One region of the Quadrisphaera oryzae genome, then DNA from elsewhere that is predicted to be linked to it. Evidence: riboswitches for the same ligand, from Rfam matches in the RefSeq annotation. Region 1 holds a riboswitch; each other region holds the start of a gene.
The links. Region 1 has a riboswitch for S-adenosylmethionine ahead of H7K62_RS15895 (ABC transporter substrate-binding protein). Riboswitches for the same ligand answer to the same signal wherever they lie in the genome.
Positions count from the first base shown of each region.

Region 1 (7,555 bases):
AGCCGTCGGCCTGGGCGTCGGGCAGCGCCGCGCCGTCGACGAGCCGGACCTCGCCGCAGGCCAGGCCGGCGACCACGAGGTCGGCCTCGGTGCGCGGCAGGTGCTCGCGCCACACGTCGCGGGCCACCTCCACGCGGGTGCGCTGGTCTCCGGCGGCGCGGCGGGTGTCGACCTCGGCGACCAGCCGGTCGTACAGGTCGCGCCCAGCGGCGGTCAGCGCGATCCCGCGCTGCTCCACCTCGCCGAAGCGCACCCGCAGCGAGCCCGTGGTGACGGAGCCGTCGGCCTCGCGGAAGGTCCGCTCCTCGGCCAGGGCGCGGAAGGAGGTCTGGCGCAGCAGCACGTCGGGGCCCTCCCACGCGGGCGGGCCCTGCACCTCGTCGATCATCGTGATGCCGCGCTCGGACATCCGCCGGTACAGGTCGTCGATGTCGAGCACGCGCGGCGTGAGGTGGTTGATGTGCGTGGCGGGCACCCCGCCGATGTCGGCCGCCACCGCGGAGATCCGCTCCAGGTGGGTGTACCAGGCGCGGTCCACGGGCTCGGTGGACAGCCGGAAGGCGTCGGTGGCGAGGCGCAGCAGCTCGTCGGCCTCGGCCGCGGGCAGGCCGCCCTCGGCAGCGGCGCGGTCGGCCAGGGACAGCAGGGGCTCGCCGAACAGGCGACGCTCCTCCACGAACCGCTGCAGGCGCTCGCGGGTGGGGGCGTCGAAGAAGCGCGCGTCGTCCACGGCGAGCATCGAGGTGAACACCCGGAACGGGTTGGCCGCGAGCTCGGCGGGGGCCACCGGCCGGAACGCCGTGGAGACCACGGGCACCGAGGAGGCGGAGGCGTCGCGCAGGTCGTAGAAGCCCACCGGGTGCATCCCGAAGGCGGCGAACACGCGTCCCACCTGCTCCAGCTCGCGCGGTGACCCCACGCGGATGGCGCCGTGGCGCTCCGCCGTCACGCGCTCCAGCGACCCGAGTCGCTCGGCGGCCTCGCCCCGGGCGGCCGCGACGTCGGCGTTCACCGCGCGGCTGACCTCCACCAGCGTCGTGTACGCCGGCACCTCCGCGCCGTACATCTCCGCGAGCGCCACCGCGAAGCGCGCACGCAGCTCCGCGTGCGCCACGAGCGTCGTCGTCGTCCTCATCGTCCTCCAGCCCATCAGATGATGTGCACCTCCTGCAGCAGGGGGGCCGCCGACGCCGGCGCGAAGCGCTCCGGGGAGAACCCGGACACGTCGAGCGCCGGTTCGCGCTCCAGCACGAGGTCGCGCACCACCTCCCCGACCGCCGGCGCCTGCAGGAACCCGTGGCCCGAGAAGCCCGTGGCCACCACGAGGCCGCCCAGCTCGCGCACGCGGCCGATGAGGGCGTTGTGGTCGGGGGTGTTCTCGTAGAGGCCCGCCCAGCCACCCCGCAGCGGCAGGCCCACCAGCGACGGGGCGACGACGGCGGCCGCGGCCTCGAAGGCGGGCACCCAGGAGGTGTCGTAGTCGCGGCCGAAGCCGGGGACCTGGGCGGGGTCGGAGATGCCCAGCAGCAGCCCGTCCGGGGAGCCGTGCACGTAGAAGGTGGTCGAGAGGTCCAGCGTGAACGGCAGCTCGCCAGTGGCGGGGCGGGGCCCGGCGGGCGCGTCGGCGAAGGCGATCTGGCGCCGCACCGGCTCCACCGGCAGGTCCACCCCGGCCATCCGCCCGACGCTCGCCGACCACGCGCCGGCGGCCACCACGAGGTGCTCGCAGCGGACGGTCCCCGCGGACGTCACCACGCCGGTGACGTGCGGGTCGCCGAGCGGCGAGGTCTCGACGTCGAGCACCTCCACGCCCTCCAGCACCCGCGCGCCGAGCCCGCGAGCGCTGGCGGCCCAGGACGCGACGGCGAGCGAGGGCTGCGCGTAGCCGTCCTGCGGGGAGAAGGAAGCGCTGAGCAGCGCGGACGGGTCCAGGTGGGGGTTGAGCTCGCTCGCGCGCGCGGGGCTGACCACGTCGGCGACGGCGCCCATCGAGCGCTGCAGCGCCGTGCTGGCCTCCAGCGCCGCCGCCTCGGCCTCGGAGCGCGCGCAGAACAGGTAGCCGACGCGCCGCAGGCCGATGCCACCGGGCGTGCGCTCGTGCAGGTCGGCGTACCTCTCCAGCCCACGCAGCCCGAGGGCGATGTTGCCGGGGTCGGAGAAGGTGGCGCGCACGCCCCCGAAGGGCTTGGCGGAGGAGCCGGAACCGAGCCGGTCGCGCTCGAGGACGACGACGTCGGCGCCCGCGCGGGCGAGTTCGTCGGCCGCGGCCAGCCCTATCGCGCCGCCTCCGACGACGACCACCTGAGCCGATGCGGGGACCCCTTCCACAGGGCCACTGTGGACGAAGCAGTCATCAGGCACCATCGACGATCTCTGCCGATGTTCGTCAGGAGTGCTGATGGGTTGGACCTTGGAGCAGTTGCGCACGCTCGCGGCGCTCGCGGACGGCGGCACCATGGCCGCCGCAGCCACGGAGCTGGGATACACACCGGGCGCGGTGTCGCAGCAGATGACGGCGCTCGCCGCCGCCGCAGGACGGCCGCTGCTCGTGCGCGTCGGGCGCCGCGTGGAGCTCACGGACGACGGCCAGCTGCTGCTCGCCGGTGCCCGCGAGGTGCTCGCCGCCGACGAGCGCGCCCGCTCGGCGCTGGCCGCGCCGCGCGCCGACCGCCGCGCCGTGGTGACCCTGGGGGTGTTCGGCTCGGCCGCGAGCGCCGGGTTCGGGCCCACCACCGCGCTGCTGCGCGAGCGGGCGCCGTGGGTGGACGTGCGGGCTGTCGAGGTGGACGTCGAGCGGGCGCTCGAGGCGGTGGTCCCGGGCCCGGGGCGCTCCCCCCTCGACGTCTCGCTGGGCCTGGACCACCCCGACTCGCCGTCCCCTCCGGTCGCGGGGGTGGCGGTGGTGCCGCTGCTGGAGGAGCAGTACGCGGTGGTCGGGGCCGTCGGGTCGCTGCCGACCGGGACGGAGGCGCTGCGCGCCGCGCTCAACGAGGCCGACTGGGTGCTGCCTCCGCTGGACACGGCCTTCGGGAGGGCTGCGCGCACCGCCTGCGCCCGGGCGGGGGTGGCGCCCTTGGTGCGCCACACCGTGACCGACACGGCGGTGTCGCTGGCGCTGGCCGAGTCAGGCGCGGGCCTGACCCTCGCGACCCCGCTCATGCTGGCGCTGCGCCCCACGCGGTGCGACACCGCGCCGGTGCCAGACCCCTCCGGCGGCGCGCAGCGCCGGGTGGTGGCGCTCGTGCGCGCCACGGCCGCCCAGCGGGAGGCGGTGCGGCTGGTGCTCGACGCCCTCCACGACACCTTCTCCCGCCTCCGCCCGTGATCGGGGACGTCCGCGAGGTGTGACGGGCCGCGCCCGGGGCAGGGGGAGCACGTGGCCCCTGCGCCGACCAGCGACCCGTTCGACCTCCAGCGCTTCCTCGACGCCCAGGCGGGCGGCACCTACGAGGCGGCGCTCGCGGAGCTGCGCGCGGGCCGCAAGCGCGGGCACTGGATCTGGTTCGTGCTGCCGCAGCTGCGCGGCCTGGGGCTGAGCCCCACCAGCCAGCACTACGGCGTCAGCGGCCTGGGGGAGGCCCGGGCCTACCTCGACCACCCGGTGCTGGGTCCCCGCCTGCGGCAGTGCTTCGAGGTGCTCGCCGGCCTGGACGAGCCCGACCCCGTGCGGGTGCTGGGTGGCGTCGACGCCGTGAAGGTCCGCTCCAGCGCCACGCTGTTCGCGCTCGCAGCACCTGAGGAGCCCGTGTTCGCCCGCGTCCTGGAGCGCTGGTACGACGGCCGTCCGGACGAGGGCACCACCTCGCGACTGTGAGGTGCGCTATTCTCCCGCCACACCATCCAGAGTGGCTGAGAGACCCGGCTCGCTGACGCCACAGCAACCACCCCCACAGGGCAGGTGCTACCGCCGGGACCGATGGAGGTCTCCGTGTCGTCCTGCATGACCCCGCGCTGAGCCGTCGGCGCTGCTGTCACAGCGCCACCGCCAGCGCGCCCCCGCGCCCCCTCTCCCGACCGCTGCCGCGCAGCCGCCGGGTCACTGCCGCACGCCCGCTGACGGGTGCCGGCCGCTCCCCCCCTGCCCACCAGCCCGCCAGCGGCCCGTGCCGCCGCTCGGGTAGTCCCTCCTGGAGAGACCCGTGTCCTTGCTCCGCCGCTCCCCCTCGCCGTCCCCTGCGTCCGGCTCCACCTCCGACCTGGCGCGAGCTGCTGCGCTGTCGCGTCGCCAGCTGCTGCGCGCCGGCGTGCTGCTCGGCGGGGCCGCCGCCACCGCCGGGTCGCTGGCCGCCTGCGGCTCCGGTGGCGGCGGCGAGGCGCTCGCCGCGCCCAGCGGAGACCCGACCAGCGCCCTGCAGGGCAAGACGCTGAAGCTCATGGTCAACCAGCCGCACGTGGTGGCCTTCCGCGACCTCCTGGCGCCGGAGTTCGCGAAGCAGTTCGGCGGGACGCTGGAGGTCACGGCCATCCCGTACGACCAGCTGACGAGCAAGCAGATCCTCGACGTGCAGGGCGGGGCGGGCGAGTTCGACGTCTTCGACTACTTCTACTTCGGCCTCGGCGCCCTCGTCGACGCCGGCGCCCTCGTCGACCTCACCAGCTACATCGGCGGGGACGCGGACATCAAGACCGACGACTTCCTGCCGTCGATCTACGACGTCTACAGCAAGATCGACGACAAGCGCTACGGCCTGCCGTTCGACGGCGACACCCACGTCCTCTACTACAACGTGGCCCTGCTGGAGCAGTACGGCCAGCAGCCGCCGAAGACCTGGGACGAGTACGACGCCGTGACCAAGGCGATCACGCAGGCCGGCGGCGGGAAGGTCTACGGCGCCGCGGTGCTGGGCCAGCAGGTGCCGATGATCCTGGGCTGCTCGTTCGTCAACCGCCTCGCCGGCTACGGCGGCACGCTCGTGGACGCCGAGGGCAGGCCCACGCTGACCTCCGACGCCGCCAAGGCGTCCCTGCAGCACCTCCTCGACGTGCAGCCCTACGCGCTGCCGACGCCGCTGCAGGTGGGCTTCGACGAGTCCAACAGCGCCTTCCTCCAGGGCACCGCCGCGATGATCGACACCTGGACGGACCTGGGCCTGCGCGCCAACGACCCGGCCAACTCGAAGATCGTCAACGGGTGGGGCGTGGTGCCGCTGCCCGTCGGCGGCTCCAACACCACGCCGCGCACCGCCCTCAACGCCGGCTTCGGCCTGGGCGTGTCCACCGCGAGCAAGGAGCGCGAGGCCGCCGCAGCGTTCGTGGCCTGGGCGACGGACAGCACCCGCAACCTCGAGCTCGCCAGCCACGGCGGCTCGGGCATCGACCCCAACCGCACCAGCGTGCTCGACTCGCCCGGGTACGCCGAGGCCAGCGCACCGGCCACCGAGGTCATCGCCACCGGGCTGCGCGGAAACCCTCTGCCGTGGCCCACCGACGCCCAGTCGCCCAAGCGCATGCAGGACCTCGTCGACCAGCTGGCCCTGGCGCTGTCCGGCTCGCAGGACGTCGAGACGTCGCTGTCCAAGGCGCAGGCGGCCTGGGAGAAGAGCGCGTGAGCACCAGCGCCCCCGCCGCCGCCCCCGCGGTGCGCCACGTCCCGCGGTGGCTCTCGCTGCCGCCGCTGGTGGCCATCGCCGTCCTGCTCGTCTACCCGACGGTGTTCGTGGTCGCGGCGAGCTTCACCAGGACGACGCTGGCCCGCCCCCTGCAGGAGTGGACGGGTTTCACCAACCTCACCTCGGCACTGCAGGCGGAGGCCTTCGCGGGCTCGCTCGTGCGCACGGTCGTGTTCGCGGTGAGCGCCGCGGTGCTAGCGACGGCCGTCGGCACAGCGGTGGCGCTGCTGCTGCGCGCCCGCGGTGGCGGGTTCGGGGTCCTCGGCACGCTGCTGCTCCTGCCGCTCGTCACCCCGCCGGTCATGGTGGGCGTGGCGTGGAAGCTGCTCCTGGCCCCGGCCGGCGGTGCGCTCACCAGCACCATCAGCTCCCTCGCCGGGACGCCGGTGAACCCGCTCGGCTCGTCGAGCACGGCGCTGGGCACGCTCGTCCTCATCCACGTGTGGCAGTGGACGCCGCTGGTGGTGCTGCTCGTCTTCGCGTCCCTGCTGGGCGTGCCGGACGAGCTGCTCGAGGCCGCCGCGCTCGACGGCGCGGGCGCGCTGCGCACGTTCACCGCGGTGACCTGGCCGGTGGTGGCGCCGACGGTCCTGTCGGTGCTGTTCCTGGAGCTGGTGGTGGGCTTCAAGGTGTTCGACCTCGTCGCGGTGGTCACCTCCGGCGGTCCGGGCCTGTCGACGGTCGTGGCGAGCTTCGAGGTGTTCCGCACCGGGCTCCGGGGCGACTACGACGTCGGCACCGCCGCCGCCATGACCCTCGTGCTGGGCCTGCTGGTGGGCGTGGTCACCGCCGGCGTCTCGGCGCTGCGCACCCGCGCCGCGAGGGCCGAGTCGTGACCCAGCTCGCCGAGCAGCGCTCCGCCACCGCTGCGCAGGAGGCCCCCGTGACCACCTCAGCCACGACAGCCACCACGACGACGAGCGCTGCGGAGCTGGAGCAGCTGCGCCGCGCACGGCCGCGCGGGCCGCACCGCCGGTCGCCGCTGGCGCAGGTCGGCGTGCGCCTGGCGCTGGTCCTCGTCGCCGTCGTCGCCCTGGCACCGGTGGCGTTCCTCGTGTCGCTGTCGGTGCGCTCCACCGACGACGTCCTCACTGGGTCCTGGCTGCCCGGCAGCGTCGCCGACCTCGCCTGGGGCAACTGGACGGCCGCGTTCCGCACCATCCCGCTGGCGCACATGCTCGCCAACTCCTGGCTGGTCGCGCTCGGGTCGGCGCTGGTCACGGCCGTCGTCGCGGTGCCGGGCGCCTACGTCACCGCCCGTGCCGGCAGGAGCGGCGCCCGCCTGGGCGCGGCGCTGCTCGCGGGGTACTGCGCTCCGCCCGTCGTCGCCGTCCTGCCGCTGTTCTTCCTGCTGAAGGAGGTCGGCCTCACCAACAGCGTGGTCGGCCTGGCCCTGGTCAACGGCCTGGCCAACGCGCCGGTGGCCGTGTGGCTGCTCGACTCCTTCGTCCGCCGCGTCCCGGTGGAGCTGGAGGAGGCCGCCTGGCTCGACGGCCTGTCCGTGGCCGGGGGCCTGCGCCGCATCGTGCTGCCGCTCGTCGCGCCCGGGCTCGTGGCGGCGCTGCTGGTGTGCACCTTCCTGGCCTACGGGGAGTTCCTCTTCGCCGTCTCGTTCGCGCAGACCACCGCCAGCCAGCCGCTGACCGTGGGCCTGTCGCTCTTCCAGGGCGACCGCACCGTGCAGTTCGGCCAGCAGGCCGCTGCCGCACTGGTGGGCGTCGTCCCCGTGTACGTGCTCGCCGTCGTCGCCCAGCGCTGGCTGGTCGGCGGCCTGTCGCAAGGAGCCCTCAAGTGAGCTCGCCTGACGTGCCCAAAGACCGGATCTTCCTCAACGCCTTCGACATGACGTGCGTAGCGCACCAGTCACCCGGCCTGTGGCGGGTGCCCGGCGACCAGTCCCACCGCTACAACGACCTGTCGTACTGGACCGACCTCGCGAAGCTGCT
Region 1 covers NZ_JACNME010000009.1:114,570-122,124, forward strand. Annotated here, with positions in the region: gene hglS (2-oxoadipate dioxygenase/decarboxylase) at 1-1,135, opposite strand, end outside; gene H7K62_RS15880 (NAD(P)/FAD-dependent oxidoreductase) at 1,150-2,328, opposite strand; gene H7K62_RS15885 (LysR family transcriptional regulator) at 2,411-3,325, shown strand; gene H7K62_RS15890 (DUF1810 domain-containing protein) at 3,377-3,814, shown strand; SAM riboswitch class I at 3,834-3,923, shown strand; gene H7K62_RS15895 (ABC transporter substrate-binding protein) at 4,140-5,549, shown strand; gene H7K62_RS15900 (carbohydrate ABC transporter permease) at 5,546-6,445, shown strand; gene H7K62_RS15905 (carbohydrate ABC transporter permease) at 6,493-7,404, shown strand; gene H7K62_RS15910 (LLM class flavin-dependent oxidoreductase) at 7,452-7,555, shown strand, end outside.

Region 2 (7,555 bases), on a different contig from region 1:
GGTTGACGATGCCGAGCGGCTCGTACACCGACGGGCAGACGAACACCGTGGCGGCCGACAGCAGCCGGATGACGTCGGTGCGCGGCAGCATCCTGTCGATGAGGACGACGCCGGAGCGGGTGGCCTTGAGGTCTGCCACGAGCCCGGCCACCTCGGCGGCGATCTCCGGGGTGTCGGGTGCGCCGGCGGCGAGCACCAGCTGCACCTCGGGCGGCAGCTGGGCGGCGGCGCGCAGCAGGTGCGGCAGGCCCTTCTGCCGCGTGGTCCGGCCGACGAAGACGACGCTCGGCTGGTCGGGGTCCACCCCGAGGGCGCGGACGGCGTCACGGGCCTGCGTGGAGTCGTCGCGGCTCCACGCCTCGGCGTCGATGCCGTTGTGCACCACGTGCACGCGCGCGGGGTCGAGGGAGGGGTAGCAGCGCAGGATGTCGGCGCGCATGCCGGCGGAGACGGCGATGACGGCGGCGGCGCCCTCGTAGGCGGTCTTCTCCGCCCAGCTGGACAGGGCGTACCCGCCGCCGAGCTGCTCGGCCTTCCACGGGCGCAGCGGCTCCAGGGAGTGGGCGGTGACGACGTGCGGCACGCCGGCCAGCAGGCCGGAGACGTGGCCGGCGAGGTTGGCGTACCAGGTGTGGGAGTGGACGAGGTCGGTCGAGCCGACGGCACCGGCGTCGGCGGTCACGGTCGCGGCCATCGACAGGTCCACGCCCAGCACCCGCAGGGCGGCGTTGGCGCCGGACAGCTCCGCGAGCTCGGGGTGGCTCGTCGTCCCCGGCTCGTCGCGCTCGCCGTCGGCCAGGCCCCAGGCCCGCACGCGCACGTCGAGCGCGGCGCCGCCGGGCCCGTCGGGGTGCAGCTGGCGGAGCACCCGCACCAGCTCGGCGACGTGCACCCCCGCTCCGCCGTAGATGTCCGGCGGGTACTCACGGGTGAGGACGTCGACGCGCATGGGCGGGAACCTAGACCCTGGGCGCCCCCGGACGCGCGCTCCGGCCGGTCCTTCCAAGACCCGACGCGCGGTCGGGGCGGCCCACGTGTGCGCCACGTGACCAGCGCACTAGGGTCTGCGCCATGGCAACGAAGGTGCTGGCCATCGTCCTGGCCGGCGGCGAGGGGAAGCGGCTCATGCCGCTGACCGCAGACCGCGCGAAGCCGGCGGTCCCGTTCGGCGGGACGTACCGGCTGGTGGACTTCGCCCTGTCCAACCTCGTGAACTCGCGCTACCTCAAGTCGGTGGTGCTGACGCAGTACAAGAGCCACAGCCTCGACCGCCACATCACCATGACGTGGCGCATGTCGACGATGCTCGGCAACTACGTGACGCCGGTCCCCGCGCAGCAGCGCCGGGGCCCCCACTGGTACCTGGGCAGCGCTGACGCGATCTACCAGAACCTCAACCTCATCAACGACGAGCGGCCCGACATCATCGTCGTGGTCGGGGCGGACAACATCTACCGGATGGACTTCTCGGCCATGGTCGAGAGCCACATCTCCTCCGGGGCGGCCGCCACCGTCGCCGCGATCCGCCAGCCGATCGCCCTGGCCGACCAGTTCGGCGTCATCGACGTGGACCCCACCGACCGCCGCAAGATCCGCGCGTTCCTGGAGAAGCCGAAGGACCCGCAGGGCCTGCCGGACTCCCCCGGCGAGGTGCTGGCCTCGATGGGCAACTACGTCTTCGACGCGAAGGCGCTCACCGAGGCCGTCACGAAGGACGCGGTGCTGGAGGGCTCCCGCCACGACATGGGCGGCGACATCGTCCCGTGGTTCGTGGACCAGGGCCGCGCGGGCGTCTACGACTTCATCGACAACGACGTGCCCGGCTCGACCCCGCGTGACAAGGACTACTGGCGCGACGTGGGGACGCTGGACAGCTACTACGAGGCCCACATGGACCTCATCTCGGTGCACCCGGTGTTCAACCTCTACAACTACGAGTGGCCGATCTACAGCCAGCAGCCGCCGCTGCCGCCGGCCAAGTTCGTGCACGGCTGGCAGGGCCGCATCGGGCACGCCATCAACTCGGTGGTGGGTCCCGGCTCGGTGGTCTCCGGTGCGCTCGTGGAGGACTCCGTGCTGGCCGCCGGCGTCAACGTCCACTCGTGGGCGTCGGTCGACAGGTCGGTGCTCATGGACGGCGTCAAGGTCGGCCGCCACGCGGTGGTCCGCCGGGCCATCCTCGACAAGAACGTCGAGGTGCCCGAGGGCTCCACGGTCGGCGTGGACCCCGAGCGCGACCGCGCCCGCGGCTTCACGGTCACGGAGTCGGGCATCACCATCGTCGGCAAGCACCAGACGGTGGAGCCCTGACCTCCCCCTCCCCCGTGATCATGGACCTCCCGAGCGCCTTCCGCCCGTGATCACAGTCGACAGGAACGCCCCCGGCTGGGACGCCGACCCTCGCGTCGCGTCCTGGCCGGGCCTGCCGCCGCTCGGGGGTGACGCGACCGCTGACGCCTGCGTGGTCGGGCTCGGGGGCTCGGGCCTGGCCGCGGTGGAGGAGCTCGCCGCGCGCGGCCTGACCGTCGTCGGCGTCGACGCCGGGCGCGTCGCCGCGGGAGCCGCCGGCCGCAACGGCGGCCTGCTGCTCGGCGGCACCGCGCCGTCCTTCCACGACGCCGTCCGCGACTGGGGCGCCGAGCCCGCGGCGTGGCTGTACCGCCAGACCCTCGCCGAGCTCGACCACCTCGCGGAGGTTCTACCCGGCGCCGTGGTCCGCCGCGCTGGCTCGCTGCGACTGGCCGGTGGGGTGGGTGTCGACGACGACGAGCGCGCCCGTGAGCTCGCCGACTGCGCCGCGCAGGCCGCGGCCCTGCGCGAGCACGGCATCGCGGTCGAGGAGGTCTCCGGCGCCGCCGGCGAGGGGCTGTTCCTGCCTGACGACGCGCAGGCCAACCCGGTGGTCCGCCACCTGGGCGTGCTCGCGCACGTGCGGCGCGCGCACGGCGAGCAGCGCATCCGCCTGCACGAGGGCACCCGCGTGCGGCGCGTCAGCCCCGGCCGCGTGGAGACCGACCGCGGCGCGGTGAGCGCGGGCGTGGTGCTGGTCGCCGTGGACGGCAGGCTCGACGTCCTGCTCCCCCAGCTGGGCGGACGGGCGCCGAGCGTGCGCACCGCGCGGCTGCAGATGCTCGCGACCGCCCCCCTGGACGACGACGCCGCGCGCGTCCGCGAGCGCGTGCCCTGCGGCGTGTACGAGCGGTGGGGCTACGACTACGCCCAGGTCGACGACGGGGCTCCCGGCCGGCAGGGCCCGCGGCTGCTCGTCGGGGGCGGGCGCGACGTCGACCGGGACGCTGAGTGGACCACCTCCACCGACCCGACGCCGCCGGTGCAGGCGCACGTGGAGCGCGTCGCGGAGCGGCTGCTCGGGCGCCCGCTGCGCCCCGACGAGGTCGCCCACCGCTGGGGCGCCTCCGTCGGCTACACCGCGCCGGAGGCGCAGGGCCGAGCGCTGTGCGGGCTCGTCGACGACGGTCCCGACGGCCAGGTGGCAGCGGTCGGTGGGTACTGCGGCACGGGCAACCTCGTGGGCGCTGTCGCGGCGCGGGCCGCCGTGCGGCTCCTGCTCGACGGCGAGCAGCCGCCCTCCTGCTTCCTGACTCCCCTCCGTGATCATGGGAACTAGGCCACCTCGGCGCCGCGGCAGCGCGGGACCGACGCCTCCGCGCCCGCCCGACGTCGTCCTGCCGGACCTCGACCTGGCCGACCGCTCCGTGCTGCTGTCGGGGCGGTGGGACTGCGCCCTGGTCGACGGCGCGGAGCTGGCCCAGGCGCGGCTCGAGGGGCTGGCGGTGCTGGAGAGCTCCGTGGAGGACGCCGTGCTCGACGGAGCGCTGCTCGCGGGGATGCGGATCGCCGGGAGCCGGTGGGGGCGCGTCTCCGCAGTGGGCGCGGACGCGAGCCGCACGCACTGGGCCGACACCGAGGTGGCGGACGCGCGGCTCTCGGCGCTGCGACTGCCGACCGCGCGGCTCGACCGGGTGGTGCTGCGGCGCTGCCGGCTCGACGGAGCGGTGCTGCGGGACGCGCAGCTCACCGACGTGGTGCTCGACGGCTGCGACCTGCGCGGCGCGGACCTCACCGGCGCCCAGCTGCGGCGGGTGGCGTTCGCCGGCAGCGACCTCACCGACGCCGACCTGGCGGGAGCGCGCTGCGAGGACGTCGACCTGCGCGGCGCCACCCTGACCGACCTGCGCGGCGCCGACGGGCTGCGCGGGTGCGCCGTCGACGCGGTGCAGCTGGTGGACCTGGCGCCCGCCCTCGCAGCCCACCTGGGCCTGCGCGTCCTCTGACGCCCCCCGCGACGATCAAGGAAGACGCACCCGCACCGCGGGTGCAACGTCCTTGATCGTCGGGGGGAGGGGGGAGGAGGTCAGGGGGTGAGGGCGCCGGAGAGCAGCCGCTCCGCCGCCTCGCGGCTGCCCGCCAGCGCCAGCCGGCCGCTGTCCAGCTCCTCGACCAGCGCCGTGCGCCGCCACAGCAGGAGCAGCAGCGAGGGCGCCGGCCCGCTGACCTCCGCCACCGGCTCGGCGCCTCCACCGAGCACCCAGCGACCCGACGGGCTCTCCAGCGCCAGCGCGCCCGGCAGGGCCGGGGTGCGCCCGAGCCGCACCTGCCGCGGGAGCATGACGCCGGCGACCTCCGCCACGCCGTCCGCGGCGACGTCCTCCTCCAGCCACGTCGCCGGGTCGAGCGCAGCGCCCAGGCCGGCAGCCGCGAGCGCCGACTCGGCGTCCCAGCGGTGCAGCGCGGTCTCGTGCACCTGGCGCCGCGCCCAGAAGGCGGCGGTCGCCGGCGCCTCCACGGCCGCGAACGTCCAGCACGGCGCTGCGGGCGACACCGAGGCCAGCGCGGCCACGAGCGCCGCCGCGCCCTCGGCGAACCAGGCCGGCACGGCGTCGTCGTCCTGGGGCCCGGAGGGCTCCTCCCCCGGAGAGCCGTCCGGGGCCGTGCCCAGCGCCGCGCGCGCCCACCGGTGCACCCCGCCGGTGTGCCGGGCGAGGTCGGCCACCGTCCACCCCGGGCAGCCGGGGACGACGACGGCGAGCGCCTCCGGCCGCAGGGCCGCGGCGAGCCGCCCGGCCTCCCTCTCGACCAGGTCCGCGGCGCGCGTCATGTCCACGCGCGGACGCTAGCGGCCCCGGGAGCCGCGCGGCAGGCCGCCGCGTGCCAGCCGGCGTGAAGATCCTGACACGCTCGTCGTGACGCAGCGTTGACTCGCGGGCGATCGACCCGCTACGGTCCTGCCCAGGTCATGAGCGCCAGCGCCAAGCCCCGGCTCGCTGGCCGGCAACCCTGCTCGTCATGGGGTGCTCCGGGTGAAGACCAGGTCCGTGCTCACCGGCACGGGCAAGGACGACTCCGAGGAGACGACGTGCTGATGCACGCCCTGACCAGCGACTCCTGTCGCTGGCGACGCGCCTGACCGCAGCCCGCTGACCCGCCGGCGACCCCGGCACCAGCACCTGCACCGCTGCACCGGCGGCCCCTCCCGGGACCCGGCAGCGGTCCCTGCACCGCGCGTCGCACCCCCTCCGCCGCCCTCGCGGCACACCCGCACCACCCGCTTGCCGTCACTGTGCGTGACCGCCAGCGGGCGATGCCCCCTGCCCCGGACCACCCCCACCCACCTTGGAGGCCACGGTGATCGAGCCGTGATCGAGCTCAGGTCGCTCACCAAGACCTACGGCGAGGGCCAGCACGCGACCACCGTGCTGGACTCCCTCGACCTGACCGTCTCCCCCGGCGAGATCACGGCCGTCGTCGGTCCGTCCGGCGCCGGCAAGTCGACCCTCGCCGCCTGCACCACCCTGCTGGAGCGCCCCACGTCGGGTGCCGTCGTCGTCGGCGGCCGCGACCTCACCGAACTGTCCGAGAAGGACCTGCGGGAGGCGCGCCGCGGCATCGGCACCGTGTTCCAGGCCGACGGCCTGCTCACGCGCCGCACCGCCGCGCAGAACGTCGAGCTGCCGCTCAAGCACCTCGGCGTGGTCCCCGCGCAGCGCAAGGCACGGGTGGCCGAGCTGCTCGAGCGCGTCGGCCTGGCGGACAAGGCCCACCGCTACCCGCACGAGCTGTCCGGCGGCCAGCGCCAGCGCGTGGGCATCGCCCGCGCCCTCGCGCTGCGCCCCGGCGTGCTGCTGTCCGACGAGGCGACCTCGGGCCTTGACCCGCAGGCCACCGCGAGCATCGTCGCGCTGCTCAAGGAGCTGCGGGACGACCTGCAGCTGGCCGTCCTGTTCATCACGCACGAGATGGACACCGTCGTGGCGGTGGCCGACACCGTCGCGCGGCTCGACCACGGCCGCATCGTCGAGCACGGGGCGCTGGTCGACCTGCTGCACACCCCGTCGTCCCCGCTCGGCCGCGCGCTCCTGCCGCGCCGCGCCCACGCCGGCTCGGAGCCGGCCGACGACGGCAGCGCGGCCCAGCGCTCGGTCTGGGTGGTCAGCCACGCGGGCAACCGCGTCCCCGCCGACTGGCTGGTGCGCGCCTCCCGCGCCCTCGGCTCCGACCTGGAGCTCCTGGGCGCGTCGCTGAGCACGGTCGCCGGGGTGGCCGTGGGCCACGCCGTCGTCGGCGCCCCCGCACACCTCGACGACGACGACGTCGAGGCCGCCCTCATCGGCCTGGGGCTGCACGCCCAGCGCGAGGCCTCGGACGCCGCGGAGCAGCGCGTCGCCGCTCAGACGCTCGGGCAGACCCTGGAGGTCGTGGCATGAGCGCGGTCCTGCTCTCCCCCGTGCTGGCCGCGACGAGCACCGACCTGACCTGGGCGGAGATCCCCGCGCTGGTGCTGCCGGCCCTCGGCGACACGCTCGTCATGGTCGGGGTGACGATGGCGATCGTCGTCGTCCTCGGGGTGCCGCTGGGCGTGGCGCTCGACGCGCTCGGGCCGGGCGGGCTCACCCCGCGGCCGGTGCTGCACAAGGTGCTGTCCGCGGTGGTGAGCGTGGGGCGGTCGCTGCCGTTCCTCATCCTCATGGCCGCGCTCGTGCCGTTCACGCGGTTCGTCACCGGCACCAACATCGGCATCCCCGCCGCGGTGGTGCCGATGGCGCTGGCCGGGACGGCGTTCTTCAGCCGCATCGTCGAGAACTCGCTGCGCTCGGTGCCTCCGGCGCTGGTCCGCGTGGCCCGCGCCTCCGGCGCCTCCCCGCTGCAGGTGCTCACCAGCGTCAAGCTCTCCGAGGCCGTCCCGTCGATCCTCGGCGGCCTGACCATCAACACCATCGCGATGATCGAGTACTCGGCCATCGCGGGCACCATCGGCGCCGGCGGCATCGGCTACGTGGCCGTCACCTACGGCTACCAGCGCTTCGACCACAACGTCATGATCACCACGATCGTCGTGCTGGTGGCCCTGGTCGCCGCCGTCCAGGCCCTCGGCGACGCCGCCGTGCGCGCCACCACCCCCCACTCGCGCCGCCGCCTCCCGCGCCAGCGCAGCAGCAGCACGCCCGGCGCGGCGCCCTCGTCGTCGTCGTCCTCCACCGCCCCCAGCGCCAGCACGTCCCCGAAGGAGCTCACCGATGTCCACCACTGAGACCCG
Region 2 covers NZ_JACNME010000004.1:461,948-469,502, reverse strand. Annotated here, with positions in the region: gene glgA (glycogen synthase) at 1-949, opposite strand, end outside; gene glgC (glucose-1-phosphate adenylyltransferase) at 967-2,310, shown strand; gene H7K62_RS10740 (NAD(P)/FAD-dependent oxidoreductase) at 2,357-3,628, shown strand; gene H7K62_RS10735 (pentapeptide repeat-containing protein) at 3,618-4,295, shown strand; gene H7K62_RS10730 (maleylpyruvate isomerase family mycothiol-dependent enzyme) at 4,376-5,119, opposite strand; SAM riboswitch class IV at 5,254-5,365, shown strand; gene H7K62_RS10725 (methionine ABC transporter ATP-binding protein) at 5,658-6,725, shown strand; gene H7K62_RS10720 (methionine ABC transporter permease) at 6,722-7,549, shown strand; gene H7K62_RS22440 (MetQ/NlpA family ABC transporter substrate-binding protein) at 7,536-7,555, shown strand, end outside.
Region 2: another riboswitch for S-adenosylmethionine. It lies ahead of H7K62_RS10725 (methionine ABC transporter ATP-binding protein); the one in region 1 lies ahead of H7K62_RS15895 (ABC transporter substrate-binding protein).

Region 3 (7,555 bases), on a different contig from region 1:
GGCGATGACGTCAGCGGCGTACGGGATGCCGGAGGCGGCGAAGACGGTGACGAACGGGCTGCTCTCGACGGACTCGTCGGCGCTGCCCAGCTGCGCGTACGGCACGAGCGCGGCCATGACGACGATCGCGCCGATGAAGAAGACGACCAGCCTGACCATCGTGGTGCGGACGGCCTTGGGGACCACGCGGGCCGGGTCGTCGGTCTCGCCCGCGGCGATGGCGATGAGCTCGGTGCCGGAGAAGGCGTAGAACACCGCGAGCACCGCCACCAGCACGCCGCCGATGCCGGCGGGCAGCAGCCCGTCGGGCGTGACGAAGTTCGACAGCAGCGGTGCGGGCGCCCCGGAGGCGCTGATCCCGACGATCGCGAGCGCCCCCACCACGATGAAGACGACGACGGCGGTCACCTTGACGCCCGCGAGCAGGCTCTCGGTGTCCCCGTACAGGCGCACCGGCGCGAGGTTGACCGCCAGCAGCAGCGCCGCGAACACCGCGCACCACACCCAGACCGGCACCCCGGGGAACCAGCGCTGCATGAGCAGGCCCGACGCGGTCAGCTCCGAGCCGATGGCGGCCACCCAGCACAGCCAGTACAGCCACGCCGTCGTGAAGCCCGTGCCGGGCCCGAGGATGCGGTGGGCGTAGACGTGGAAGCCACCGGACTCCGGCATCTGCACGGCCAGCTCTCCGAGGCACGTCATGAGCTGCCACGCCACGAGGGCGCCGATGACGTACGCGATGACGGCGCCCAGTGGACCCGCCTGGTAGATCGTGTAGCCCGACGAGATGAACAGCCCGGACCCGATGACGCCGCCGAGGGCGATCATCACCAGGTGCCGGGTCTTCAGGCCGCGGTGCAGGTCCGCTGCCTCCGGCACGGTGCTCGTGCTGGCAGAGGTGCTCGCTCGGGCAGGCGCGTGCGCCATGACGTCTCCTCGCAGGTCCGCTCTTGCCGCGCGCTCTGCGCGGCCGGGTCTTCACCTGGAGCACCCCACGCGGACGAGGGTTGCTGGGCAGCCAGCCAGGGCCTGAGGCTGCCGCTCATGACCGGGACCGGACTCTAGGAGGAGACTGACTGACCCGTCAAAGACGGATGGGCGTGTCCGGTCACCGCCTTGCGCCGAGGGCGAGGTGCGCGGCCATCACCGGTCTCGTTCACCGCGCCCTGGGCGAGACGACCACCGAACAGGGCGTCTGAGACTCGGTCACTCGACGTCACGGCGCTCGTAGCGACATGGGGCAGGGTGTTCGGTCAGTGGTCGTGGGTGAGACGCCTTGGCGCGAGATCGTGCGCAAGCCTGAAGCTGACATGGGCCAGGTCGGCCCGTGTCAGCTCACGGGGCTTGCACCAGCAGCAACGGTCGGAGCTGCGCAAGCGGCAGTCCGTCGAGCGCAGACTGCAGGTGGGGGTCGTCCACGTGACCGTCCAGCTCGAGCAGGCCCCCGCCCCGACCGGCGACCTCAGCAATGGTCCGAGCCAAGGCACCGCGCAGCACATCCACCCCAGTCAGCTGAGGCGGGACGCCGGCCGCCGCGACATCACGCACCACCGTCTCCGCGACGACCTCCCACCCGACCTCAGCTGGGAAGACCAGCACCATCGCGATGAGGCGACCGTTCCACCAGACTCCTGAGCTGCACCCCCGGTCCGCTTCCGCCGCTGTCGCGGCGGCGACCGATTCCAGCGCGCGCCGAGGTGCCCCGGTCGGGACCGGCGACCACGAAGCGTGCACCCACAGGTACTGCTCGGCGAAGGCCTGCGCCAGCTGCTCGGCGTCCAGCCTGTCCAGTGACTCGGTCTGCAATCCAGGGAAACCGCTGTGCGCCGCTGCTGCCCTGTGCCGCTCGGCCCAGGCGAGCACGCGATGATCATCAACGTCGACAACCTGCCCTGGGCTGCGCTGGCGAACGCCACCTCCGGCCGCGGCGAGGAATCCCATGGCCGCAGCGTTCGACGGGCGCAGCTTGCTCATGAGCGGCAGTGTCTCGGGCCGCACCTCGCGTACGCCGTCCAGCAGCCGTCGCCCAACCCCCTGGCGGCGCCAGGCGCGGTGGACGTCGACTGCGCAGGAGTACTGGCCCGGGTGGACCCAGTTGCGCGCCACGGTCGCCGCCCCCACGACCCTCCCGTCCCGATCCCCCATGACGGCGACCAGCGTGCGGCGCCATCGCTCGCCGTCGCGCGGTGGCCCGTGCAGCGCGTGGCACTGAGCAACCCACAGTGGGTCGGCGTCGAGGTCAAGCAGGCCGGCGACGACGGGGGCGTCAGCGGGTTCCCAAGCGCGCAACCACAACGCTCCGTCCTCGGCTCCCACCCGGAGATCCTCCCGCAGCTGCGCGCAATGGGGCGAGCGAGGGAACACCGAGGCCGCAATGTGACAGCAGCTCAGGAGGATGGCTGCGGACGGGGCCCCCACTACCCGGCCGGGACTCGAAGCACCGTGGCCTGCGGTGAGTGGTGGTCGGTGCAACGTTGGCTAGGCAGCGGTCGGCTGCACAGGATCCCGCACCTGTGGGAGCGCAATGCCTACGCGCGCGGCGGGTAGGCCTGTACTTGTCGCGCCCACTCCACAGCAGCACGCTGAGCCGTCTCGTACGACCAGGGCACACTTATCACTGACCAGCCAGGCTCGTCCGCCGCCTCGTCCACGGCCGGCTCGGCACACTCCAGCGCCAAGCCGACCAACAAGCGCGCCTCACCCTCATCTCGGACCGTCGCGAAGGCCAGGGTCGGCTCGATGAAGGACAGCCAGTGCCTACCCGTTGCGTCGGCTTCCCGCGGCCAGTCGCTGCCTGAAGTGCCGACGACGTCAGCGACCATAGGCGGCGACAGGCGCACGTCGTCCTGTAGCCAACTCAGCAGCTCCGCGGCTTCGCCGGCGAGCAGCGCCGGATCGCGGAACCGCCACGTCCTGCCATCGGCCAGCTGCACGCGCCCGGCGATCACGAGCCAGTTGACGTCCCACTCATCAAGCTCGGTCCCCAGCTCGCGCAAGGCGAACTCGTAGCCGACCACTTGGAGGTCGAGGACGTCGCCGCCGGGTTCGCCAAGTCGCACGTGATGAGTCTGTCGTGGCGATGCTGCGGCTCGGCGTCCGAGTGAGTCGGACAGCGGCATGGAGCACAAGCCGGGCACACCGAGGACGCGCGGTGAGCGATCCCATCTGCGACGGACAGCGGCCTCGATGGCCGGCGTGCCGAGACGTGCACGGAGACAGACGACAGCGAAGCGAAGCAGTGCGGTCCGCTGTGCTCGTCGCCGCTGGCCGCTGCGGCGCTGCGGCGCTGCGGTACGTGCGCTCCCTCGCCGGGCTGCCACCCTCGTCGTCGTCCTCCGCAGCAGCTCAGGACGACGACGGCGGAGCCGCCGCCCTGCAGCGCCTGCTCGACGCCCTGCGCGACAGCCCCGCCTTCGCCCTGGACGGGCACTGGAACGTCGTCGGGTGGAACGCCGACCAGGAGCAGCTGTACCCGGCATCGCCCGGAGCTCGCCGGAGCGCCGCAACCTCTGCGCCTCGTCCTCACCGACCCCGGGGTGCGCGCACGGCTGACCGCTGGCCGGAGTTCGCCGACGGGTGGGGCCGGCACGACGTCGGCGGGCTCGTCACCCGCGAGCGCGTCTTCCACCGCCCGAGCTGGGGCTGCGTCCGGTAGGAGCACCGCACAGCGAGCGCCCAGACGAGCGGAGCCGGGCCGGGCGTCCTACGTTCCCGGACGTGGCCTCTGAGCACAGCGTCAACACCACCCGCCACGCGGGCTGGCTCCCGTCCCAGCAGGAGGCCCTGGAGGCGTGGCTGCACGGGCACCGCCAGCGGGTCGAGGCGGCGGGCGACGCCCCGCTGCACCCCGCCGTGCAGGAGCTCGCCGACTTCATCTCCCGGAACCCGGTGGTGCGGATGGAGGTGCAGCGCATGGTCGAGCAGGTGCCGACCACCCGTGACTACCGCGAGCGGCACCTGCACAGCGTGGACGACCTGCTGCGCTCCATCAGCGTGGTGCTCAGCAGCGCGCCGGAGTTCGACGCCGACTCGATGGTGATGCTGCCGCTGGGCGGGGTGCTCGACTGGACCACCGCCACCCCTGCCGGCTACGCCCTGTACCGCGACCCGACGGTCAACGCCGAGCTGCGCACGCTCCTCAACGCCTGGAAGGAGTTCCTCGACGGCCCGGACTCGCGCTACGTCATCGCCGACGCCCCCGGCGGGTGGAAGAGCGAGGCGGCCCGCGAGGCGATCGGCATCGAGCAGTTCGTGCACGACCCGGACGACGAGCACTGGGGCTTCGCGTCGTGGAACGACTTCTTCACCCGCCGCTTCCGCGAGGGGCAGCGCCCCGTGGCCTCCCCCGACGACGACGCGGTCATCGTCAGCGCGTGCGAGTCGACGCCGTACGCCATCCGCGCCGACGTGGCCCGCGAGGACGAGTTCTGGGTGAAGGAGCAGCCGTACTCCCTGCACGACCTGCTGGCCGGCGACCCCGTGGTCGACGAGCTCGTCGGCGGGACGGTCTACCAGGCCTTCCTGTCCGCCACGGACTACCACCGCTGGCACGCGCCCGTGAGCGGCACGGTGGTGCGGGCGTTCGTGCAGCCCGGCACGTACTACTCCGAGGCGGACTCCGAGGGCAGCGACGCCACCGAGCCCCAGAACTCCCAGGCCTACCTCGCGCACGTGGCGACCCGGGCGATCATCGTCATCGACGCCGACGACCCGGCGATCGGCCAGATGGCGTTCGTGGGGATCGGCATGTTCGAGGTGTCCTCGTGCCTCATCGACCCCGCCGTCACCCCCGGGCACCACCTCGCCAAGGGGGACGACCTGGGCATGTTCCAGTACGGCGGTTCTACGCACTGCCTGGTGTTCCGCCCCGGGGCGATCGAGGGGTTCGCCCTGCAGGCGCTGCCCCGCCCCCACGACCCGCAGGCCCCGCTGGTGCACGTGCGCTCGCAGATCGCCACCGCCGCCCGCTGACGGGCACCGACCCCTCGAGCGGGTGGAGATCAGTACCGTCCCCTGCATGAGCTCGCCTGGCGCCACCGTCAGGCCCGCGACCGTCGACGACGCTGCGGGCATCGCCCACGTGCACGTGCGGGGCTGGCAGGCCGGCTACCGGGACCTGCTGCCGGAGGCCTTCCTCGCCGGCCTGTCCTCTCCGGAGTCGCGCGAGCGCAGGACGACGACGTGGGCGGGGTGGCTCGACGGCGGGGCAGACGTGGCGGTCGCCGTGGACGACGACGGCCGGGTGCTCTCCTTCTGCAGCTGTGGACCCAGCCGAGACGGCGGCGCACCAGGAGGCACCGGTGAGGTCTACGCCCTCTACGCCGACCCCGACGCCTGGGGCACGGGAGCGGGCTACGCGTCCCACAGGGTCGTGCTGCGGCGCCTCGTCGAGCGCGGCTTCCAGACGGCGACCCTGTGGGCGCTGGAGCGCAACGTGCGCGGGCGCCGGTTCTACGAGCGGCAGGGGTGGGTGCTCGACACCTCGCCGGGCTCGCGCACGACCGAGGAGATCGGGGGGGTCGAGCTGGTGGAGGTCCGCTACCGGCGTGACCTCGCGCAGGGCTGAGGGCAGACGTGCGGCGAGGGTCGGAGTGGTGGGGACCGGGCGTCCCCCACCGGCGGCTGAGGTGGACCCGGCGCGGCCGGCGGCGCATGGCGCAGGTGTCGGCGGAGCTCGCCGCCTCGTCGAGCAAGGACGTGCGTGACGGCACGACGCCGGACTTTCCGGCGCACGTGCTGGAGCGGCAGCGGAGGGAGCACCAGTGGTTCGCGCGGCGGCTCGCGCCGTGGTGGACGTCGCTGGCGGCAGCGCTGCGCCGCGAGCCGGAAGCGCTGCGCTTCTACGTCGTCGCCGGCGAGGTGGCCTCCACCGGGCCGTGGCTCTACGCCTGGGTGCACCTCCCCAGCGGCCGCGTGGTGCACGCGGGGACGACGCCCCTCGACCCCCGGGTCCGCGCGTGGGCGCACCTCGACGACCCCGACCCGGAGCGCGGACGCGTCGGCGCGCTGCTGCGCTCCCCGGCGGCGCAGGGCGAGCTCGACGACCTGGACGCCTTCGAGGTCAGCGCCGTCCGGCTCCCGGACGGTGCCGCGCGCCCACCGGCGAAGCGGGCGCTGCTCGACGCGCTGCTGGCAGCGGACCTGCTCAGCGAGGAGCTGGCGCAGCGCGCGGCGACCGAGGCAGCGGCGCGCTCGTCGTCCTCAGACCCCGTGGAGCCGCTGGACGCTGGGACGCGCCGCAGCATCGAGGTCCTCGTGCGAGAGCTGCGCCGGTCACGCTGGCGCTGACACCCGCCGTCGCGCCACGAGGTCGCGGGCCACGGTCTGCCACGTGGGGTGCTCGAACGCGAGCCCGAGGTCGAGGAGCCGGCCCGGCACCACGCGGCGGCTCTTGAGGAGCAGCTCGGTGTCGGTGCGCAGCACGAGGGCTCCCACCTCGGCCATGAGCCGGGTGGCCGGCAGGCCGACCGGCTGCCCCCACGCCCGCCGCAGCACGCGCATGAACTGCCGCTGCGGCAGCGGCTCGGGGGCTGCGAGGTTGACGGGCCCCTCGACGTCGTCGCGCTCCAGCAGCAGCTCCACGGCCCGGACGAAGTCCTCGCCGTGGATCCAGGAGACGAACTGCCCGCCACCGTCGACGGGGCCGCCGAGGCCGAGCCGCGCCATCCACGACAGGTAGTCGAAGATGCCGCCGCGGTCGGGCGTCATGACCATCGCCGTGCGCAGCTGGACCTTCCGCGTTCCCGGCGTCGGCGCCTCGACCTGGGCGGTCTCCCAGCGGCGGGCGATCCGCACGCTGTACTCCCAGTACAGCGGCACGTCCGGCTCGTCGCCGCCGATCTGGCCGGTGGCCTCGTCGTGCGCGGGGCCCTGCGGACGGGTGCGCGCGTCGGCGTAGACGGTCGCGGTGCTCATCTGCAGCCACACCCGGGGAGGCTCGGCCGCGGCAGCGATCGCCTCGCCCACCACGCGCGTCGAGTCGACCCGGGAGTCCATCATCTGCCGCAGGTTCGTGTCGGTGTAGCGGCAGCTGACGGTGCGCCCGGCGAGGTTGACGACCGCGTCGGCGCCCTCCAGCTCTGCCGCCCACGCCCCGAGGGTCCGCCCGTCCCAGACCACGTGCCGGACCCCGGGCTCGAGCACCTCCGGGCGCCGGCTCAGGACGACGACCTCGTCACCGCGCGCTGCGAGCGCCCGCCGCAGGATCCCGCCGACCTGCCCCGTGCCGCCTGGGACGACGATCTTCATGGACGGACGGTAGCGACGGCGGCCGCGGGCTGCAGCGGGTAGACGCACGGTGTGCCGGTGACGGGGTCGGGCGCCACGAGGCAGCGCAGCCCGAACACCTCCTCGACGAGCTCGGCGGTGACGAGGTCGGTCGGGGCGCCGGCGGCGACCACGCGCCCGCCCTTCATGGCCACGAGGTGGTCGGCGTAGCGGGCGGCCTGGGCGAGGTCGTGCAGCACTGCCACCACGGTGCGCCCCTCGCGGTGGAGGGTCGCGAAGAGGTCCATGAGCTCGTACTGGTGGGCGATGTCGAGGTGGGTGGTCGGTT
Region 3 covers NZ_JACNME010000005.1:238,892-246,446, forward strand. Annotated here, with positions in the region: gene H7K62_RS12040 (amino acid permease) at 1-879, opposite strand, end outside; SAM riboswitch class IV at 942-1,050, opposite strand; gene H7K62_RS12045 (GNAT family N-acetyltransferase) at 1,336-2,316, opposite strand; gene H7K62_RS12050 (WapI family immunity protein) at 2,529-3,059, opposite strand; gene H7K62_RS12055 (MmyB family transcriptional regulator) at 3,251-3,655, shown strand; gene H7K62_RS12060 (phosphatidylserine decarboxylase family protein) at 3,718-4,971, shown strand; gene H7K62_RS12065 (GNAT family N-acetyltransferase) at 5,018-5,566, shown strand; gene H7K62_RS12070 (hypothetical protein) at 5,653-6,288, shown strand; gene H7K62_RS12075 (epimerase) at 6,274-7,248, opposite strand; gene H7K62_RS12080 (ABC transporter ATP-binding protein) at 7,245-7,555, opposite strand, start outside.
Region 3: another riboswitch for S-adenosylmethionine. It lies ahead of H7K62_RS12040 (amino acid permease); the one in region 1 lies ahead of H7K62_RS15895 (ABC transporter substrate-binding protein).

Region 4 (7,555 bases), on a different contig from region 1:
ACACCGGGGAAGTGCGCCGCGAGGTGCACCTGGCGCTTGCTCATCTGCTGACCCCCTGGGCGTAGCGGTTGGCGGGACGCGGCAGGCCGAGGCGCTCGCGCAGGGTCGTCCCGGCGTACGCGGTGCGGAAGGCGCCGCGGCGCTGAAGCTCGGGCACGAGCTGGCGGGTGATCGCCCGCAGGTCGTCGGGGAGGACGGCGGGCCGCAGCCGCAGCCCGTCCAGCCCCGCTTCCCGCCACGCCAGGGCCAGGTCGGCGAGCTCGCCGGGCGTTCCCGCGAAGACCAGCGCGTCGCTGGTCTGCGCCAGGGGCGCCCCGGCGGTCCCGTCGAGGCGGGCCAGCCGCTCCGCTGCGGCCCCCGGGCGGGGGTCGAGGACGACGACGACGTCGCCGAGCAGGCGCAGCGGCTGGTCGCCGAGCCCGTCCGGCCAGGCCGGCTGGACCTCGCGCTCGTCGCGGACGGCCGCGACGAGGCGGCGCGCGTCGTCGTGGGGGGTGAGGAAGCCCAGGTCAGCGCAGCGCGCGACGAACCGGTGCGCCACGGGCACGTGGGACAGGGCCGCCACGAGCGGCTGGCCCTGCGGCGGGCGCTGGGTGATGGCCGGGCCGCGCACGGAGAAGTGCGGGCCGGAGAAGTCGATGGGGTGGAGCTTGGCGGCGTCGACGAACCGGCCGGTGGCGACGTCGCGGATCTCGGCGTCGTCCTCCCAGGAGTCCCAGAGGCGGCGGAGCACCTCCACCCAGTCACGGGCCTCGTCGAGGGCGTCGGGCAGGTCGGGAGCGGGGCGGCGGCCGAACTGGGCGGCCTCGTCGGGGCTCAGGGAGACCTGCACGCGCACCCCAGCGCGCCCGCGGGTGGCGTGGTCGAGCGTGGCGACGGCCTTGGACAGGTGGAACGGCTCGGTGTGCGTGGCCGTGGCGCTCGGCACGAGGCCGATGTGCTCGGTGACCAGCGCGAGCCGCGCCGCGAGGAGCACGGCGTCGAGGCGGCCCACCACCACGTCCGTGCGGTCGGCGGACTGCACGCGCAACGCGTCCTCGATGGTCACCAGGTCGAGCAGACCTGCCTCGGCCTCGCGGACGAGGTCGGTCCAGTAGGCCGCGGTGAACAGGTCGCGCGGACGGGCGGTGGGCTCGCGCCAGGCGGCGGGGTGCCACCCCGCGCCGTCCAGCGCGAGGGCGAGGTGCAGGTGCTGCGTGCTCACGCCGTGCTCAGCCCCGGCGGGGGCGGGCTTGTTCCAGCGCCCCTCACGCGGCGGCGGCCGCTGCCGCGGGCTCGCCGAGGCGGTCGCGCAGGTCGGCGCCGCGGTAGGAGCGGCGGAAGGCCCGGCGGCGCTGCAGCTCGGGCACCAGGCCGCGGGTCACGCCCCGGACGTCCCGTGCCGGGTCGACCGGGTGCAGCCGCAGGCCTGCCAGCCCAGCGGCCCGCCAGCCCAGGGCCAGGTCCGCGAGCTGCCCGGGGGTGCCGGCGAAGACGCGCGCGCCCTCGGGTGCGGTGCTCGGCGCCTCCCCGGTCGAGCGCTCCCAGCGCTGCCGGGCGCGGGCGGAGCTGTCGTCGATGACGACGACGAGGTCCCCGAGCAGGTGGCGGGGCGCGCCGGCGCTGCGGGCCGCGGCCACCAGCTGCTGGGCGTCCACCGTGGTGCGCGGCGTCACGAAGCCGAGGTCGGCGGCGTCCGCGGGCAGCGCGCGGTGGTCGCGACCGCCGCGTCCGGGCAGAGCCACGACGGGCAGGCGACTGCCGGCCGGCCAGCTGCGGCGCACCGCCTGCACCCAGCCCTGCTCGTCGGCGGGCACCGGGACCCGCAGGAGCACCCCGGCGCGGCCGGGGGCGGTGGTGTGGAGCTCGTGGACGGCGCGGGCGATGGTCCACGGCTCGGTGCGCCCGGCGTGCACGGTGGGCAGCAGCCCGACGGTGCGCGTGGCCGCGGCCAGCCGGACGGCGGCCAGGACGGCGCCGACCCCGCCGCCGAGGCCGCTGCCAGCCTCGTCGGGAGCGCGGTCCTCGGGCGCGTCGAGGGTGACGAGGTCGAGCAGGCCGACCTCGGCCTCGCGGACGTGGTGGACCAGCTCGGCGGTGGTGGCTGCGGCGGTGCCGGCTGAGGGGAGGCTCGGTCGGGCGCCGTCGAGGGCGAGCGCCAGCTGGATCTGCGACACGGGTGGACCTCTTCCGCCCCGGACGGGGCCTCGCGCTTACCGGCCTCCGCTGGCAGCGGGGTCCGGTCGGGTCGTCACCTGGGGCACCCCGCCGCAGAGCGAGGGTTGCCGGTCAGCTAGCCAGGGCTTGTCGCTGACGCTCATGACCTGTGGGACTGGTGGAACGTGTGGTGCGGGACGAGCGTGACGGATCGGGTGCCGGCCCGTCAAGGGCGGACTCACGGGCCGGCCCGGCAGATCGCGGTGGCGGCCCCCGACCGTCACGCGAGGGTGTTCACGCTCAGGACCGCGGTGAGTTCGTCGTCGAGGCGCTGCCGGTCGCGGTGGGCCCGGTGCTCGTGGCGCGCGTCCTCAGCCCGCGGCCTGGTGGTGAGCTCCACGCTGTCAGCGACGGGCTGGGCGAGGTGCTGCGCGTCCGGCTCTGAGGCCCGCGGGGTGCGCGGGGTGCGCGCCTGTGACGCCGCCTCGGTCTGGCGCTGCTCACGGACCAGAGCCGCCTGGGCCTGCGCCAGCGCACCGCCGGCGAAGTCCACCGCCGCCTGGTCGATCTTCATGACCTGGGCGTCGGCGCGCTGCAGGGCGTCCGTCCGCAGCCGCTCCACGGCCTGCGCGTACGCCTTCTGCGCCCGCTGCACGGCTTGTTCGGCGGGGGTTCCGCTGGCCGCGCCGCCGCGGCCGGGCAGGCGCAGCGACCCGGCCGAGATGGCCTGTGCGCTCATCGCCGTCGGTCCTCCTCGCCGGTGGTCGGTGCGGGAGCGGGCTGCTCCCGTCCGTGATCCGCATCGGCGGCCGACGCCGCCGCTGCGGGCGCCGGCCGGCCGATCACCCGGCCGGACGCACACCACAGTCGTCGTGAGCCCCGGGGGGACGGGCTCAGGAGGAGACGACGCCGCGCACGCGGTGGCCCGTGGCGATCGACTCCCCCGAGATCGCGGCGGTGCGCGGGGAGAGGAGGAAGGTGACGAGGTCGGCGATCTGGTCCGGGCTGGACTCACCGCCGCGACCGGGCTGCACCTCGGCGGCCGGGGTGGGGGTGACGGTGCCGGGGCTGACGGTGTTCACCGTGACGCCCGTGCCGGCGACCGCGTCGGCGAGGTTCTTGGCCACCACGATGAGCGCCGCGTTGCGGACCGCGCCGGTGGTGTTGCCGGTGAGGAAGGCGTTCTGCCCGCTGATGCCCACCACGCGCCCGTAGCCGGCCGCGCGCATCACCGGCAGCGCCGCGGTGGCCAGGCGGAGGAAGACGACGGCCTTCGCGTCGAACGCCTCCAGCACCTGGGCCGGGTCGTCGTTGCGGGAGGCGTCCAGGGTCTGCGCGCTGGGCGCGGCCGTGACCACGAGGCCGTCGAGCCGGCCGTGCCGGGCCAGGACGGCCTCGACGGCAGCGGCCGCCGAGGCGTCGTCGCGGGCGTCGAGGCGCAGGCGGGTGCCGGCGTCGTCGGGGTCGGTGGAGCGGGAGGCGACCACGGCGGTGGCGCCCTCCTCGGTCAGCCGCCGCACCACGGCGGAGCCGATGAGCCCCCGCCCACCGACGACGAGCACGACGCGTCCACGCAGGTCCAGGTCCACGGGTGAAGGCTCAGCCAGGCGACGGCGCCGCGCCAGCCGAGGCGACGGCGCCCTGCACCCGCCGCCCCGCGCGCGCACCCCACCAGGGCCCTCCGGCCCTGTGCCGCCCGTCAACCACTGCCTACGGTCAGTCACATCCCCAGGTCACGGCGTGGTGCACCCCGCGCTGCGACCCCGACGCACTCCGGCAGAGCGGAGCGACCATGACCACCTCGACCCTCGAGGCGTCCGGACCACGCCCGCTGCTGGCGGTGGCGGTGGCGGTCCACCCACCCGCCGGCGGCGTCTCGCTCTGCGTCGTGACGCTCGTGGGGGACCTGGACCTCGTGTCCGCTCCCCGGCTCCGACGCGCCACCGAGGAAGCGCTGCCGGACGACCGCCAGGCAGCGGGCGTCCGCGACGTGGTGGTGGACCTGACCGACGTCGGCTTCGTCGACTCCGCCGGCCTCGGAGCGCTCCTCACCGCGCTGCGCCGCACCACCGTCCGCGGCGGACGGTTCGCGGTGGTCGGCGCCAGCGAGCAGGCGAGGCGGCTGCTCACCCTCACCGGCGTGCACCGCGTCATCTCCCTGCACGCCACCCTGGCCGAGGCCGTCAAGGCCCGGGAAGCTCGAGGCTGACCGGGCCGGTCCCGCCGGCCAGGGCCCGCCGGTAGCGCCGGCGGTACACGCGCCGGGCCACCAAAGCGCCATCCTGCCGATCATCTGACGGGCGCGGTGAGCGGATCCGGTGCCTGGCGGCTGCGGCCGGTGTCGCTGGCGACGGCGAAGCCCTCGCGCACCCAGTACTCGTAGCCGCCGACGAGCTCCTTCACGCAGCCGTAGCCGGCTCGCGCGAGCGCCAGCCCCGCGCGGGTGCTGCCGTTGCAGCCGGGGCCCCAGCAGTAGACGACCACATCGGCGTCGGGGTCGGGGGCGTGCTCGCCGATGCGGTCGGTGAGCTCGGCGAGGGGGATGTGCACGGCGCCGGGGATGCGGCCGGCCGCCCACCCGGCGGCGGAGCGGACGTCGACGACGAGCGGCGCCGCACCGGAGGCGCGGGCGTGGGCGAGGTCGGCAGGGTCGGTCTGGTGGGCGAGGCGCGCGGCGAAGAAGTCGGCGGCGGAGGTCGCGGGGCTGGTCATGACGTCCATGGAAGCGGGGTGGCGCTGCGCTGGACAGGGGTGTTCCACGGCGGTTGAGCCCTTGCGCCGTGGATCCGCTGGCATCCTGGCCTGCGTGCCGTCGAACCCGCAGATCGTGCTGGACGCCGTCGACCGGGGCGTCGTGGAGGCCCTCCAGAAGGACGGGCGGATGAGCGTCGCGGACCTCGCCCGGGCGGTGAACCTCTCCCCCAGCGCGACCGCGGACCGGCTGCGCCGGCTGACCGACCTCGGCGTCATCACCGGGTACACCGCGGTGGTCGACCCGGAGGCGCTCGGCTACGCCGTGCAGGCGTTCGTGCGGCTGGCGTACCCGAGCGGCAACTACAAGCCGTTCCACGACCTGCTCGCCGTGCTGCCCGAGGTGGTGGAGGCGCACCACGTCACCGGTGACGACTGCTTCATCCTCAAGGTGCTCGCCCGCAGCATGCGCGACCTGGAGCGCATCACCGGGAAGCTGGCGACGCTCGGCGGCATCACCACGAGCGTCGTCTACTCGAGCCCGCTGCCCCGCCGGGACCTCACGCCCGCCTGACCGCCCCCACCCCGTTGGCCCAGGGTGGCCCTGGTCCCCTGGGAGTGGACCAGGGCCACCCTGGGCCATGCCGGGAGCGGACCAGATCCACCCGGGGCAGGTGGACGACGACGAACGTCGGCGGCCACGCTCGTCCGATGGGACGCGGCCTGCAGAAGGCGATGAACGACGGCCGGGGCGAGGCGGGCGCGCTCGTCGGCGCCCAGCGCCCACCCCGTCCCGGACCGCCGGCTGCAGCAGCATCGGCGCCGCCTCCCCCTGCACGGAGCCTCGCGCTCGCCACCCCTGGCGGCGCGGGTCAGGAGGCGACCAGCTCGACCTCGTAGCCGTCCTCGTCCTCGAGGTAGGCCGCGCAGTGGTCAGGCCCCCCGGCGAAGGGGTGCTGCTCGGGGAACAGCAGCCGCCAGCCGTGGCCGGCAGACGCGGCGACCAGCGCGTCGAGCTGCTCGCGCCTGCCGGCGTGGAAGGCGAGGTGGTTCAGGCCCGGTCGCAGGCGCTCGTGCCGCTCACCCACCAATGCCGGGGACTGCTCGAGCACCAGGTAGGTCGCGCCCAGCCGGAAGCTCGCGCCTCCCTCCCACGCCTGGAGGGGCACGTGCCCCAGCTCGCCGAGCAGCCACGACCAGCGCGGCAGCGCCCGCGCCAGGTCCGGCACCCACAGCTCGACGTGGTGCAGCGCGCCGCGCGGTGGCGAGGTCCCGTTCACGCGGCGCCGGTCGGGCGCAGCAGCGATCGGAGGGCCGTGACCTGCCGGTCGTCCAGGCCGAGCCACCACAGGTAGGCCTCTGACCCGCCCCACCGGGCGTGTACGTGGTCGAGCATCGCGTCGATGTCCGGACCACCTCGCCGACGCGGCGGCGGTGCCGTCGCCGGGTCGACGACGGGCCTGCCGCTGCCGGCGCGGTGGTAGTCGTCGACCACGGCCTCCCGCTCGACGCCCGCGAGGTCGAGCAGCAGTGCGGCCACCATGCCCGTCCTGTCGCGACCGGCCGCGCAGCACACGAGGACGGCCTCGGCGCTCGGTGCGCTGACGGCGCGGTCTGCGAGGTCAGCGAGGTCAGCGAGGGCGCCGAACACCAGCGCCAGGGTCCTGCGGTTCCGCTCGAGGCTCCGCGAGTAGAGGTCGCCGAAGGTGGCCTCCGCACCGGTGTCGCGCAGCGCCTCAGCGGCCGGGTCGACCAGCGGCAGCAGCCGGTAGTGGCGCAGGTCGGCCAGCGGGTGGGGAAGCAGGCGCGCCTCCTCCTCCCCGCGCAGGTCGACGACCGCGCCCACCCCGAACTGCTGCGCAGCCCCCGGTCGTCGACGAGCAGGTCGACGGGCACGGCGGAGCGGACCACGCGCCGCAGCACGGTCGTCCCGCCGTCCCCCAGCGGGAGACCACCCAGGTCGGCCGAGCCGGGAAAGCCGGACAGGACCCCCAGGCGCACCGCGCCGCGCTGCTCACCGGGCCACCCGTCGTGCACGCGGGCTAGCGTCGCAGGGTGCTGCCCGCCGACGGCCACGTCCACAGCCAGTTCTCCTGGGACGCCCCCACCGGCGACATGCACGCCACCTGCGCCCGCGCCGTGGAGATCGGGCTGCCCGCGCTGGCGTTCACCGAGCACGTCGACCTGACGCGGTGGAACCTCCACGGCCAGCCGCTGCCCGAGCGCTACCGCGGCCACGTCGACGCACACGGCCGCTTCCTCGGCGACGCCCTGCAGGTGGAGGCCTACCTGGCCGAGGTGGGCCGCTGCCGCGAGGACTTCCCCGACTTGCGGATCTGGTCCGGCCTCGAGCTCAGCGAGCCGCACTGGCACCCCGGCGCCGTGGCCGACCTCGTCCGAGCCACCGGCGCGGAGCGGCTGGTCGGCTCGGTGCACGCCCTGCCCGACCTGCACCCGGACGCCGCGTCGACGACACCCGGTGAGGTCGTCGAGCACGTGGAGACCGGCCACGGCTACCTCCAGCGCCCACCGCTGGACGTCGTCCGCGCCTACCTCGCGGAGGTCGCCGCCCTGGCCGCCAGCGATGCGCCGTTCGCGGTGCTCGCCCACGTCGACTACCCGCTGCGCACCTGGCCCACCTCCGAGGGGCCGGTGCCCTGGGACGCGCTGGAGGACGACGTCCGCACCGCCCTGGCAGCACTGGCCGCCTCCGGCCGGGCGCTGGAGC
Region 4 covers NZ_JACNME010000002.1:520,701-528,255, forward strand. Annotated here, with positions in the region: gene H7K62_RS05910 (NtaA/DmoA family FMN-dependent monooxygenase) at 1-44, opposite strand, end outside; gene H7K62_RS05915 (LLM class flavin-dependent oxidoreductase) at 41-1,204, opposite strand; gene H7K62_RS05920 (hypothetical protein) at 1,248-2,156, opposite strand; SAM riboswitch class IV at 2,184-2,304, opposite strand; gene H7K62_RS05925 (hypothetical protein) at 2,417-2,875, opposite strand; gene H7K62_RS05930 (SDR family NAD(P)-dependent oxidoreductase) at 3,030-3,725, opposite strand; gene H7K62_RS05935 (STAS domain-containing protein) at 3,929-4,345, shown strand; gene H7K62_RS05940 (rhodanese-like domain-containing protein) at 4,426-4,857, opposite strand; gene H7K62_RS05945 (Lrp/AsnC family transcriptional regulator) at 4,943-5,401, shown strand; gene H7K62_RS05950 (VOC family protein) at 5,700-6,107, opposite strand; gene H7K62_RS05955 (tyrosine-protein phosphatase) at 6,104-6,673, opposite strand; gene H7K62_RS05960 (PHP domain-containing protein) at 6,883-7,555, shown strand, end outside.
Region 4: another riboswitch for S-adenosylmethionine. It lies ahead of H7K62_RS05920 (hypothetical protein); the one in region 1 lies ahead of H7K62_RS15895 (ABC transporter substrate-binding protein).